Regions from separate parts of the Streptomyces sp. NPDC018947 genome, predicted to be linked through region 2. Evidence: riboswitches for the same ligand, from Rfam matches in the RefSeq annotation. Region 2 holds a riboswitch; each other region holds the start of a gene.

Region 1 (4,203 bases), on a different contig from region 2:
TCGGAATCGAACGGTGCCATGTGTGCCCTCCGTCGTCGGCGGCGGCTGTCGCGGGACCTCGCACGTGTTCACCCGTGAGCCGCCATTCTCACCCGAATCGGTGAGGAGTGGTGGTTTTCCGTGACTCCATCTGACCAAACCGGCCGCGACCAGGCGTCAGACCCCGGACTCAACTCCGCGTACTCCTGCGGGATGAGACGGAGGGGCGGCGACTCCCCCGGCCCGTAGGGGGTGGGGACCCGTCCGGGGGTGGCGGCGGACGGAAAGGGGGGTGCGGGCGACCGGGGCGGGCGGGCCGCCCGAGGCGTCAGCCGGCCCGGTGGACCACGGCGTCGCACAGCTCCACGAGCGCGGACTTCGCGTCGCACTCCCGCAGCGGGGCCAGCGCGGCCCGGGCCTCGTTCGCGTACCGGACGGTGTCGCGCCGCGCCTGTTCGAGCGCGGGGTGGGCGCGCAGCAGGCGCAGCGCCTCGGCGTGCCGGGCGTCGTCGCTCAGGTCGGAGTCCAGCAGCTCGCACAGCGCGATGTCCTCGGCGAGCCCCAGCCGGGCCGCCCGCTCGCGCAGCCGCAGCACGGGAAGGGTCGGGATGCCCTCGCGCAGGTCGGTGCCGGGCGTCTTGCCGGACTCGTGGGAGTCGGAGGCGATGTCCAGGACGTCGTCCGCGAGCTGGAAGGCGACGCCGAGGCGCTCGCCGTACTGGGTCAGCACGTCGACGACGGTCTCGTCGGCGCCGGACATCATCGCGCCGAAGCGGCAGGAGACGGCGACCAGGGAGCCCGTCTTGCCGCCGAGCACGTCCAGGTAGTGGTCGACCGGATCCCGCCCGTCCTGCGGCCCCGCCGTCTCCAGGATCTGGCCGGTGACCAGCCGCTCGAACGCGAGGGCCTGCACGCGGACCGCCTCGGGCCCGAGGTCGGCGAGGATCTGGGAGGCGCGGGCGAACAGGAAGTCGCCGGTGAGGACCGCGACCGAGTTGCCCCAGCGGGTGTTCGCGCTGGGGACGCCGCGGCGCACGGTGGCCTCGTCCATGACGTCGTCGTGGTAGAGCGTGGCGAGGTGGGTCAGCTCCACGACGACGGCCGAGGGCACGATGCCGGGGGCGTAGGGGTCACCGAACCGGGACGCCAGCATCACCAGCAGCGGCCGGAATCGCTTGCCTCCGGCCCGCACCAGGTGCTGGGCGGCCTCCGTGATGAACGGCACCTCGCTTTTAGTTGCCTCAAGCAACCCTTCCTCGACGGCCGCCAATCCGGTCTGGACATCGGCTTCCAGAGCCTGGTCCCGCACGCTCAGCCCGAACGGCCCGACGACGGTCACGAGGGGTCTCCTGTCTGCTGGTGTCTACTGGCGATTACCTGGCTTGTCGATAGGTCGCTGCCACCACTCAAGTCAGCGTATCCGGTCACGTTTCGATCACCGCTAGCGCCCACCGTTACAGGCCGGTCGGTATCGGATCATGCACGGTATGTTTTTGATCAGGTGATATGAGCAGATATCGACCGACATCGTCAGGGACGCATTCAGGACACGGCGCGCCGGGAGCCGCCACCGAAGATCCCACCACCCCTCCCGACGGAGCGCACCCCGGGAGCGCCACCCGTCCGGCACCCGCGCCCCGCCCTCTCGCCCGCACGGTCCACACCCCTTCCCCTCCCCTGCGCACTGGTGCCCGCGAAGCGCGACGGAACACCGGCGCGAGCCGCCCGCGGAGCCGCCGGCGCCGGGCGCCCCACCGGGGACGGACCACCCGCGGGAAGGGCGGCCCGGCCGAGCGGCTCGAGCGCGCCGGAACCGCCCGGACGACCCCCGGCGCCGAAGCCGTCCTCACCGAGGGCCGGTTGGCCACCAGTTGGCCCGAATGCCCGATTTGCCGAGCTTGTTGAGGCCAGTGAGTTGCCTCACGCCACAGCAGTCACACGCGGCCACCACCGAAGTGCCGCCGGCCCTTTGCTCCGTAGGCCAGTTGGCCCTTGCGGCCGCAAAGGATCAAGCACCCCAAATCCCCCAGACCAAGGTCAACTCGCCCGTCGGGTGATTCCTGCACTTGTTCCGGACATGTGCTCTCGCATACGTTCCCGGCCTGTCGGGCGGACGCCGAATCCTGCCACCGCCACGACACACCGACATTTCAGTCATCCACTCGACACACTCGCGGGCAGGAGCGGGGGACCCAGGTAAGTCGCCGCACCGGTCACCACCGGAGCGGCTCGGGGTGAAGCCGTGCCCTTCGGGGCGCGGCCGGGCACCTCCCCGCCCGAACCCGACAGCTCACCTCGCAGGCGTAGGAGAGGGACACACACATGCCTGCCAACGGTCAGAACCGTCACACCCGGACCGCTCGCCTCGCCCGCAAGCTGGCCCTCGCCGGCACCGGCGCGGCCGTGCTCGCCATGCCGCTCGTCGGCGCCGCCACCGCGTCCGCCGCCACCCCGGCCGCCGCGACCACCGCCACCACGGCGGCGACGACGTACCCGGACAACCTCGACGGCTGGATCCGCGAGTCGCTCGACGTCATGGCGCAGCACGGGATCCCCGGGACGTACGACGGCATCCACCGCAACATCATGCGCGAGTCGTCCGGCAACCCGCTCGCCATCAACAACTGGGACATCAACGCCATCAACGGCACCCCGTCCAAGGGCCTGCTCCAGGTGATCGACCCGACCTTCCGGGCCTACCACGTGGCCGGCACCTCCTGGGACCCGTACGACCCGGTCGCCAACATCACCGCCGCCTGCAACTACGCGGCCGACCGCTACGGCTCCATCGACAACGTCTTCGGCGCGTACTGAGCCGTACCACCAGGAAGTGAGCCGTGACCGGCCCCCACCGGGCGGGTCCTAACCGGCTCCGAAGACGCGTTCGAGGACGACGGCCACGCCGTCGTCCTCGTTCGTGAGGGTGACCTCGTCCGCCACCGCCTTGAGTTCGGGGTGGGCGTCCGCCATGGCGACCCCGTGCGCCGCCCAGTGGAACATCGGGATGTCGTTGGGCATGTCGCCGAAGGCGATCGTCCGCCGCCGGGTCAGGCCCAGGTGCTCGGCGGCGAGCGCCAGCCCCGTCGCCTTGGTGACGCCGCACGGCTGGAGCTCCACCGTGCCCGGCCCCGACATCGTGACCGTGGCGAGGGAACCGACCACCGCGCGCGCCGTCGCCGCCAGCTCGTCGTCGGACAGGCCGGGGTGACGCAGCAGCACCTTGCTGACCGGCTCGGCCCACAGCTCGTCGCGCCGCTCGACGCGGACGGCGGGCAGGGTCGGATGGGGCATCAGATAGCCCGGCTCGATGAGCGTCAGCCCGTCGACGCCGTCCTGGTCGACCGCGGCGTACACCTGGCCCACCTCGGCCTCGATCTTGCCGAGCGCCGTCTCGGCCAGTTCCCGGTCCAGGGTGACCGACCACAGCATCCGGTCCGCGCCGGCGTCGTAGACCTGCGCGCCCTGGCCGCACACCGCGAGCCCGGTGCAGCCGAGGTCCTCCAGCAGCGTCCGCACCCTCGGTGCCGGCCGCCCCGTCACCACCAGGTGCCGCGCCCCGGCCCGGGTCACCCGCGCGAGCGCGGCCAGCGACCGGTCGGAGACGGTGTCGTCGCCTCGCAGCAGCGTTCCGTCGAGGTCGGTGGCGACGAGTGAATATGCGGTGCGGTCCATGATCAGAGAATACGGACACCGCACCTGTCGGACTCCCCCACGACCGGTTGCGCACGAGGACGTTCGCAGGTGTCCGAATCCTGACGCAACACCGTCTAAAGGCGGTTAAAGGCCTGTGCACCAGTTGGCAACAACATGGTCTGCCTTCTACCCCGCGGACTGACCCCGGGGGTACCTTCCTGTTGACCAGGGGGACTTGATCGGGGGGTCGGGTTGAGCGCCGGACGTGTACGCGTGCTGAGGCCGGAGGAACTGGGCGAGGGGGAACGGGAACACTGGCGCGCCCTGCGGGCCGGGTCGGCGTCGCCGCGCAACCCGTTCATGGAACCGGAGTTCACCCTCGCCGTGGGCCGGGTACGGCCGCGGGCGCGGGTGGCCGTCCTGTACGACGCCGGTGAGGCGGCCGGTTTCCTCCCGTACGAGCGCGGGCCCCTGGGGGCGGGCCGCGCGATCGGGCTCGGCGTCTCGGACTGCCAGGGAGCGGTGCTGCGGCCGGGGCTGGTGCCGGACACCCGCCGGCTGCTGCGGGCCTGCTCCCTGTCGAGCCTCGCC
Region 2 (4,203 bases):
CCGCCAGCGCTACGACAACGTGCCCTACGGCACCGCGTTCGAGAAGCTGACCGCCCTCGCCTTCCCCCAGGGCCACCCCTACCACCACACGCCGATCGGTTCGATGGCCGACCTGGACGCGGCGACGCTGGAGGACGCGCGCGCGTTCTTCCGCACCTACTACGCGCCGAACAACGCGGTGCTGTCGGTGGTCGGCGACATCGACCCCGAGCGGACGCTCGCCTGGATCGAGAAGTACTTCGGCTCCATCCCCGGGCACGACGGCAAGCCCGCGCCCCGGGACGGCTCCCTGCCCGACGTGATCGGCCGGGAGCTGCGCGAGGTCGTCGAGGAGGACGTCCCGGCGCGCGCCCTGATGGCGGCCTACCGGCTGCCGGAGGACGGCACGCGCGCGTGCGACGCGGCCGACCTCGCGGTGACCGTGCTGGGCGGCGGCGAGTCGTCCCGCCTCTACAACCGGCTGGTGCGCCGCGACCGCACGGCCGTCGCGGCCGGATTCGGCCTGCTGCGGCTCGCCGGGGCGCCCTCCCTGGGCTGGCTGGACGTGAAGACGTCCGGCGACGTGGAGGTGCCGGTCATCGAGGCCGCCATCGACGAGGAGCTGGCCCGGTTCGCCGAGGAGGGCCCCACCGCCGAGGAGATGGAACGCGCCCAGGCCCAGCTCGAGCGCGAGTGGCTGGACCGGCTCGGCACGGTCGCCGGCCGCGCCGACGAACTGTGCCGGTACGCCGTCCTGTTCGGTGACCCGCAGCTCGCCCTCACCGCCGTGCAGCGGGTCCTGGACGTCACCGCCGAGGAGGTCCGCGAGATCGCCGCGGCCCGCCTGCGTCCCGAGAACCGCGGGGTGCTCGTCTACGAGCCGACCGCCTCCGCCGACGAGAACGACGCCACCGACGAGAACGAGGAGGCGGCCAAGTGACCGAGCTCGCCACGATGGAATTCCACCCGCAGCCGCAGGCCGGCGAGCCCAAGCCCTGGGCGTTCCCGGCGCCCGAGCGCGGCAGCCTCGACAACGGCCTGACCGTGCTGCGGTGCCACCGCCCCGGCCAGCAGGTCGTCGCCGTCGAGGTGTCGCTGGACGCCCCGCTGGACGCCGAGCCCGCCGGCCTCGACGGTGTCGCCACGATCATGGCGCGCGCCTTCTCCGAGGGCACCGACAAGCACTCCGCCGAGGAGTTCGCCGCCGAGCTGGAGCGCTGCGGTGCCACCCTCGACGCGCACGCCGACCACCCCGGTGTGCGGCTGAGCCTGGAGGTGCCGGTCTCCCGCCTCGCCAAGGCGCTCGGCCTGATCGCCGACGCGCTGCGGGCGCCCGCGTTCGACGACAGCGAGGTCGAACGGCTGGTGCGCAACCGGCTCGACGAGATCCCGCACGAGCTGGCCAACCCCTCGCGCCGCGCCGCCAAGGAGCTCTCCAAGGAGCTGTTCCCGGCCGACTCGCGCATGTCGCGCCCGCGCCAGGGCACCGAGGAGACGGTGGCGGCGATCGACGCGGCCGCCGTCCGGGCCTTCTACGAGAAGCACGTCCGCCCGGCCACGGCCACCGCCGTGGTCGTCGGCGACCTCACCGGCGTCGACCTCGACGCGCTGCTCGGCGAGACCCTCGGCGCCTGGACCGGTGCCCCCGCCGAGCCGCGCCCCGTGCCGCCGGTGAACGCCGACGACACCGGACGGGTCGTCATCGTGGACCGCCCCGGCGCCGTCCAGACGCAGCTCCTGATCGGCCGCACCGGAGCCGACCGCCACGACCGCGTGTGGCCCGCGCAGGTCCTCGGCACGTACTGCCTGGGCGGCACCCTCACCTCGCGCCTGGACCGCGTCCTGCGCGAGGAGAAGGGCTACACCTACGGCGTGCGGGCGTTCGGGCAGGTGCTGCGGTCCGCGCCCGACGGCACGGGTGCCTCGATGCTCGCCATCAGCGGCTCCGTCGACACGCCCAACACCGGCCCGGCGCTCCAGGACCTGTGGACGGTGCTGCGCACCCTCGCCGAGGGCGGGCTCACCGACGCCGAGCGCGACGTCGCCGTGCAGAACCTGGTGGGCGTCGCGCCGCTCAAGTACGAGACCGCGGCGGCCGTCGCCGGCACGCTGGCCGACCAGGTCGAGCAGTACCTGCCCGACGACTACCAGGCGACGCTGTACCGCCAACTCGCCGCCACGGGCACCGTGGAGGCCACGGCGGCGGTCGTGAACGCCTTCCCGGTGGACCGGCTGGTGACGATCCTCGTCGGCGACGCGGCGCAGATCAGGGAGCCCGTCGAGGCCCTCGGCATCGGCGAAGTCACCGTCGTCGCCGCCGAGTAGCGGCGCACGCGTGCGGCGGCCCTGGTGACCCGAGCGTCACCAGGGCCGTTTTTTGTCCCAATTGAGGGAGAGGCTGCCTGTCCGTCCTGTGGCGTGCGCTACAAAAACCCTGTTGCGTTTGAGGATCGAAGTCGGCCGCGTCTAGCGTCGTCCCGGCTGTCCGTCAGGCAGTGCGCCGCACCCGCGGCACCGGACAGTCATCGCCGAGTCCCCGTACGGCGCGAGCCAGGGGAGCCGGGGACCCATCACGTCCCTGGGGTGAATCGGACGCCCGCGCGTGCAGCGAGGGGGTCCGTAGGAGACCTTCCTGCTCCGAACCCGTCAGCTAACCCGGTAGGCGAGAGGGAAGGAAAGGACCAGCCTCTACATGGCGTTCACGCGCGCCTCCGGGAAGCACCGCCGTCCCAGCCGCATGCAGCGCACCACCGCCCACGCGGCGGGCGTCGCGGCCCTCGCCACCACCGGCGTCGTCGGCACTCTCGCGGCCCCGGCCCTCGCCGCCGAGGCCGAGGCCGAGCAGACCGGTCTCACCCCCGTCGTCACCATCGGCGACTCCGTGGCCGCCGAGATCGACGCCCAGGCCACCGCCCAGCAGGAGGCCGCGCAGCACGCCGCCGCCCGCGAGGCGGCGATGGAAGCCGCGCGTGAGCGGGCCGCCGAGGCCGCCAAGGAGGCCCGCGAGGCCAAGGAGCGCGCCGCGCGCGAGGAGGAGCGCAAGCGCCTCAACACCTACGTCTCGCCGATCACCGGCTCCTACGTCTCCACGTCCTACCAGGCCGGCAGCTCGCTGTGGTCCTCCGGCAGCCACACCGGCGTCGACTTCCACGCCGCCACCGGCACCACGGTGCACGCGGTCGGCGTCGGCACCGTCGTCGAGGCCGGCTGGGGCGGCGCGTACGGCAACCAGGTCGTCATCAGGATGCACGACGGCACGTACACGCAGTACGGCCACCTGTCGTCGATCGGCGTCTCGGTCGGCCAGTCGGTCGTCGCCGGCCAGCAGATCGGCATCTCCGGCGACACCGGCAACGTCACCGGCGCCCACCTGCACTTCGAGGCCCGTACGAGCCCGGAGTACGGCTCGGACATGGACCCCGTCGCCTACCTCCGCTCCCACGGCGTGAACATCTGACGACGGACGGTACGGATGTCCGAGGCCCCGGCTCACCGAGCCGGGGCCTCGCGGTTCTCGGCCCCGGGGGCGACCGCACGGCGCCCGCCCGCGGAAGGACGCACGAAAGGCCCGCCCGGTGGTCCGGGCGGGCCTTTCGGCGCGTGATCGCTTCAGACGGTCTCGGGAAGCTCCTCGAGCCCCTCGGCGACCAGCCTGGCCAGACGGTCCAGGGCCGCGTCCGCGCCCTCGGCGTCGGAGGCGAGGACGATCTCCTCGCCGCCCTGGGCGCCGAGGCCGAGGACGGCCAGCATCGAGGCCGCGTTGACGGGGTCGCCGTCGGCCTTGGCGATCGTCACCGGGACGCCGGTGGCCGTGGCGGCCCGGACGAAGATGGAGGCGGGGCGGGCGTGGAGACCCTCGGCCCAGCCGACGTTGACGCGGCGCTCAGCCATGTGTTGCTGCCCTTCAGGTGTACCGGGTTGTCTAGACCAGTTTCCCACATCATGACCCATGGCCGGACGGCCGTGCGACGCGCGGGCCGGCTGTCCGGCCGCGGCCCCCGCCCGGCCCTCCGTTTCTCCACAGACTGCCCCGCGCCGTTGTCGTACGCGAGCCGTACTCTGGGGCCCATGCAGACCTCGTCGGACCGGCACGAGTACCCCGCCCACTGGGAGGCCGACGTGGTGCTGCGCGACGGCGGCACCGCACGCGTGCGCCCCATCACCGTGGACGACGCCGAGCGCCTGGTCAGTTTCTACGAGCAGGTGTCCGACGAGTCGAAGTAC
Region 3 (4,203 bases), on a different contig from region 2:
AGGAGACGCCGAGGTAGTTGAGCTTCGCCTCGCCGAGGGCGGCGCGGATGACGTCCAGGTCCCGGGCGGTGTTCGGCGTGGTCATGTGCGGGAGCATCTCGCCGCTGCGCTCGAAGCAGCCCTCGGCGTACTCGCGGGCCAGCTTGCGCTGGGCGAGCTTGTCGGCCTCGGAGCGGGGCACCGGGTCCATCTTGGGCGCCTTGACGAACTCCTGCGGGTCGACGCAGGAGATGGGCGCGGACCTGCCGACGCCGCGCGGGTCGAAGCCCACGAAGTCATAGGCCTTGGCCGTGTTGGCCCACACCGCGTTCTTGTTGGTGACGCGGGCCGGGAAGCGCAGGCCGGAGCCGCCGGGGCCGCCCGGGTTGTAGATGAGGGCGCCCTGGCGCTCGGACTTCGAGCCGGTGTTGCCGATGCGGTCGACGGCGAGCCTGATCTGCTTGCCGTACGGCTTGGCGTAGTCGAGCGGCACGGTGACGTAGCCGCACTGGATGGGCTTGGGCAGGTTCCAGTCGGCGGGGCAGTCCTGCCAGTCGACGCCGGCCTTCGCCGCACGGTCGGCGGCGATGGCGGCACCGCGGGCCTCGCGGTCCTGGCCCTGCCCCTGCCCGTGGGCCCGGCCGACGGCCGGACTGGCGCCGGCCGCGGGTGCCGTGACGGTGCCGGCGATCAGCGTGGCGGTGACGAGTGCTCCGGCCGTGCCGAACGCGGCGGCTCTCCGGTGCAGCCTTGTCTTCCTCAAGTGGCCCTCCCCCTACAGGATGTGCGACGAGTACGGGGATCCTCGCGGCTGTGCGTTCCCCGGGAACAGGGGAGGCGCCACTTCTTTGCCAATCCGATAAACGGAGACTCGTGTCCGCCCGTCGGCGGGCTCGGTCCATCGAGGCCAGCGCCCCGTCCGGCAGCCGTCGCAGCCGCCGCGCGTCCGGGGCCACGGCCGTGTCCAGCGCAGCCGGCCCCGCGAGCGGCATGGCGGCCGCTCCCCGACCGGTCGGGCGGGCGGCCGGCGGACCGGTCGCGAACCGCGGTCGTTCGACGGCGACTTGGCCGACGGCGGACCGGCCGGCCGGTCCGGCGGGGCCGTCAGCCGCCCGGGGACGGCGGGCCCGCAGGCCGGTTCCGGTCGAGGACCAGCCAGCCGTGGATCCGTACGGAGAGACGGCTGGTGAGCCGCCCCGGTTCCTCCCCGGCCCGGCCGAGCACCTGCTCCTCGCGCAGCACGAGCCCGGCCGTGGGCGCGAGTTCGGCGAAGGTGGCCACCCGGAGGTCGCCGCGGTTCAGCGGAGATCAACCGCCCTCGACTGCGGGGCGACGGGTGGTTCGCCGCGCTGCGCCTCGGCGTCGGCGGCCATCCGGGCGAGGCCGGAGCCGACGCGGGGCGAGGTCGGTCTTGTCGACGATGAACAGGTCGGCGGTGGAGAGGCCGGGGCCGCCCTTGCGGGGGACCGGCGGCAGACCGTTCGCATGCCCGCGACGCGTTCCGACGTCTTCGCGCGCTGCCGCACACCTTCTTCCCGTTCCCCGGACGTTCTCGACCCAAGGCCGGAAACGGGCCATTCGGCCTACCCCCTTTCGGCGTAGGAACACCTCGAATTTCCCGCTCGCCGAGCTTGCGCACTCCGCGCCTCGGCTGGCGGAATTACTCATTCCGCCGCTGGTCCGGGCGTCGGCGCCGCGCGGGGCGGAGAGCCGGCCGGGCAGGTGTCCACCCGAACGGCCGAGCGGTGAGTAACAACACAAGTGCCCCGTTCCGTTGGGATTTTCCGACTTCCATGAGCCAAGATCCGTTACTGACGACAAGCCCCCGCCGCAGCGGCGGGGCGGTCCGGGCGGACGCCGAGTCCTGCCGCCGCCCGGACGACCGGTCGACAGGAGTGGATCGGCAGGAGTGGAGGACCCGAGCACGACGGGTCGCCGGAACGGTCACGCCACGGCCGGGCCGAGCAGCCCTTGGGGTGAAGCCGCACACGCGGCCGGGCAACTTCGCCAGCCCGAATCCGACAGGTCATCCTTCACAGGCGGCTGACGAAGGGTTGCGCATGACTGCGCTCAATCGTGTCCCGTCGCTCATGGCCCGTGCCGGTACCGCCTCGGCCCTCACCATCGCCGCGGTGGGTGGCTCGCTCGTGGTTCCCGGTGCCGCCGGCGAGGCCGCCGCGGCCACCCATGCGACGAAGGCCCTCAAGATCGCGGCCTCCAAGAAGGGCTCCCCCTACGCCTGGGGCGCCACCGGGCCGAACCGGTTCGACTGCTCCGGGCTGACCCTCTACTCGTTCAAGAAGGCCGGCAAGAAACTGCCGCGCACCGCCGCGCAGCAGTACAACAAGACCCGGCACATCTCCGCCAAGAGCCGCAAGGCCGGAGACCTCGTGTTCTTCCACTCGGGCAGCAGCGTGTACCACGTGGGCATCTACGCCGGAAAGGGCAAGATCTGGCACGCCCCGAAGACCGGGGACGTGGTACGGCTCCAGAAGATCTGGACCAAGAGCGTCTGGTACGGCCGGGTGAAGTGACCCTCCCGGGGAGTCGGCGGCACCCTGACGCGCCGTCACCTCCCCGGGCGTCCGGCAGCAGGGCGTGAGGCGGATGCGTGCGCACAGGAGTGGCGCGGCGCTCGGCGGTTACCCGTGAGGGCATGGCCGAGCACCGTCGCTGCACCGCACGCAACGAGACCCCGCTGGAGCGCGCCGACCGCAACTTCGTCGAGCTGCTCCAGGAGCTGCGCGTCACCCAGACCGGGGTGCAGATCCTCTTCGCCTTCCTGCTGTCCCTGGCGTTCACCTCGCGCTTCCCCGAGCTGGACACGGTCCAGCGCGCCGTCTACGTGACCACGCTGCTGCTCGCGGTGCTCGCCGCGGCGCTGTTCACGGCCCCGGCCGCGCTGCACCGCTCGCTCTTCCAGCGGGGCGCCAAGCCGCGCATCGTGCGGGTGTCGTCGCGGCTCGCCACGGTGGGCCTCGGCGTGCTGGTGCTCGCGTTCACCGGTGCGGTGATGCTCGTCGTCGACGTGACCACCGGCCGGGCCGGCGGACTCGCCGCGGGCGGGGCGACCCTGGCGGTCTGCCTGGGCCTGTGGGGGCTGCTCCCCCATCTGGTCCGGCGGACCCATCTGAGCGGCCGAGGCCGCGCCGGGGAACGGCGCCCGGACGCGTCGGACTCCGCCGCCTCGGCCCGGCGCGGCGCGCCCCGCCGTGCGCCGGTCCCGGCACGCCGTACGCCGGCCGCCTCCCGGCGCGCACCGGCCGCCGCGCGCCGGATGCCGCCGGCGCCTCACCGCTGAGGGTTCTTTCCCCCAGCGGGCTCGCTCCGGGGCCGGCCCACGGCTGTGACAGCGGGCTCCGCCGTCACCGGACCGTCCGGCGCCGTCCAGGGCAGTTCGATGGAGACGGTCTTGCCGCCCTCGCGAGTGGGCCGCACCCGCAGCCTGCCGCCGAACTCCGCCGTCAGCCAGCGGATGATCACCATGCCCCGGCCGTTGTCCTGCTGCACCGCGGCGGGCAGGCGCTTGGGGAAGCGCGGGTGGCTGTCGGTGACGCCGACGCGCAGCCGCTCGTCCCGTTCGAGGACGAGGTCCACCGTGAAGGTGGGTGACTGGCCGAAGGTGTGCTGGACCGCGTTGGTGGCCAGCTCCGAGACGATGAGCCGGACGGTCTCGGCCATCTCCGCGTCCGCGGGCAGGCCCCACTCCGCCAGCGTGGCCATGGCGTAGGTGCGGGCGGCGGCCACCGAGGCGGGATCGCTCGGCAGAGTGACGGATGCTTCCAGGTGGTCTGCCATGGCGACGTCGTCCCTTTCCCACGGGACCGCAGGCCGACACGGAGCGGATGGTTCGAGTACGGTCCCGGACTGGTGCTTCACCGCCAGACTGCCATCACGACCCGCTGAAGGGCGGCGATCCACCGGGATATGCATATATCTGTCGCTCGAAGCGGTGAACTCTGCGACGGCAGACCGTTTTTGGGCGGCTCATAAGGAGTAAAGGAGTGGCCCATGCAGCACGGTCCCGTGGTGCGCCGCCGGAAACTGGGTGCGGAGCTGCGCGCCCTGCGCACGGCGGCGGGGATCACCAGCGGCGAGGCGGCCCGGCTGGTGGGCTGGCACCAGTCGAAGGTCAGCCGGATCGAGACCGGGACGAGCGGGGCGAAACCGGCCGATGTGCGCCTGCTGCTGGACGCCTACGGCGTGGACGATCCGCAGTTGCGG

The links. A riboswitch is a leader RNA that binds a small molecule or an ion and turns the genes downstream of it on or off. The one in region 2 is predicted to bind cyclic di-AMP.
Region 1: another riboswitch for cyclic di-AMP. It lies ahead of ACH499_RS21410 (transglycosylase SLT domain-containing protein); the one in region 2 lies ahead of ACH499_RS12395 (M23 family metallopeptidase).
Region 3: another riboswitch for cyclic di-AMP. It lies ahead of ACH499_RS17560 (C40 family peptidase); the one in region 2 lies ahead of ACH499_RS12395 (M23 family metallopeptidase).

Annotation. Positions count from the first base shown of each region.
Region 1 is NZ_JBIRZD010000011.1:81,890-86,092, reverse strand. Features, by position in the region: gene ACH499_RS21420 (outer membrane lipoprotein carrier protein LolA) at 1-20, opposite strand, end outside; gene ACH499_RS21415 (polyprenyl synthetase family protein) at 308-1,318, opposite strand; cyclic di-AMP (ydaO/yuaA leader) riboswitch at 2,125-2,298, shown strand; gene ACH499_RS21410 (transglycosylase SLT domain-containing protein) at 2,302-2,793, shown strand; gene ACH499_RS21405 (HAD family hydrolase) at 2,842-3,651, opposite strand; gene ACH499_RS21400 (GNAT family N-acetyltransferase) at 3,865-4,203, shown strand, end outside.
Region 2 is NZ_JBIRZD010000005.1:108,962-113,164, forward strand. Features, by position in the region: gene ACH499_RS12385 (M16 family metallopeptidase) at 1-919, shown strand, start outside; gene ACH499_RS12390 (M16 family metallopeptidase) at 916-2,304, shown strand; cyclic di-AMP (ydaO/yuaA leader) riboswitch at 2,496-2,659, shown strand; gene ACH499_RS12395 (M23 family metallopeptidase) at 2,672-3,436, shown strand; gene ACH499_RS12400 (HPr family phosphocarrier protein) at 3,589-3,870, opposite strand; gene ACH499_RS12405 (GNAT family N-acetyltransferase) at 4,048-4,203, shown strand, end outside.
Region 3 is NZ_JBIRZD010000008.1:216,568-220,770, forward strand. Features, by position in the region: gene ACH499_RS17545 (alpha/beta hydrolase) at 1-742, opposite strand, end outside; partial or broken gene ACH499_RS17550 (urease accessory protein UreD) at 876-1,269, opposite strand; partial or broken gene ACH499_RS17555 (urease accessory protein UreG) at 1,299-1,446, opposite strand; cyclic di-AMP (ydaO/yuaA leader) riboswitch at 1,825-2,036, shown strand; gene ACH499_RS17560 (C40 family peptidase) at 2,040-2,513, shown strand; gene ACH499_RS17565 (DUF6328 family protein) at 2,636-3,280, shown strand; gene ACH499_RS17570 (ATP-binding protein) at 3,271-3,777, opposite strand; gene ACH499_RS17575 (helix-turn-helix transcriptional regulator) at 3,991-4,203, shown strand, end outside.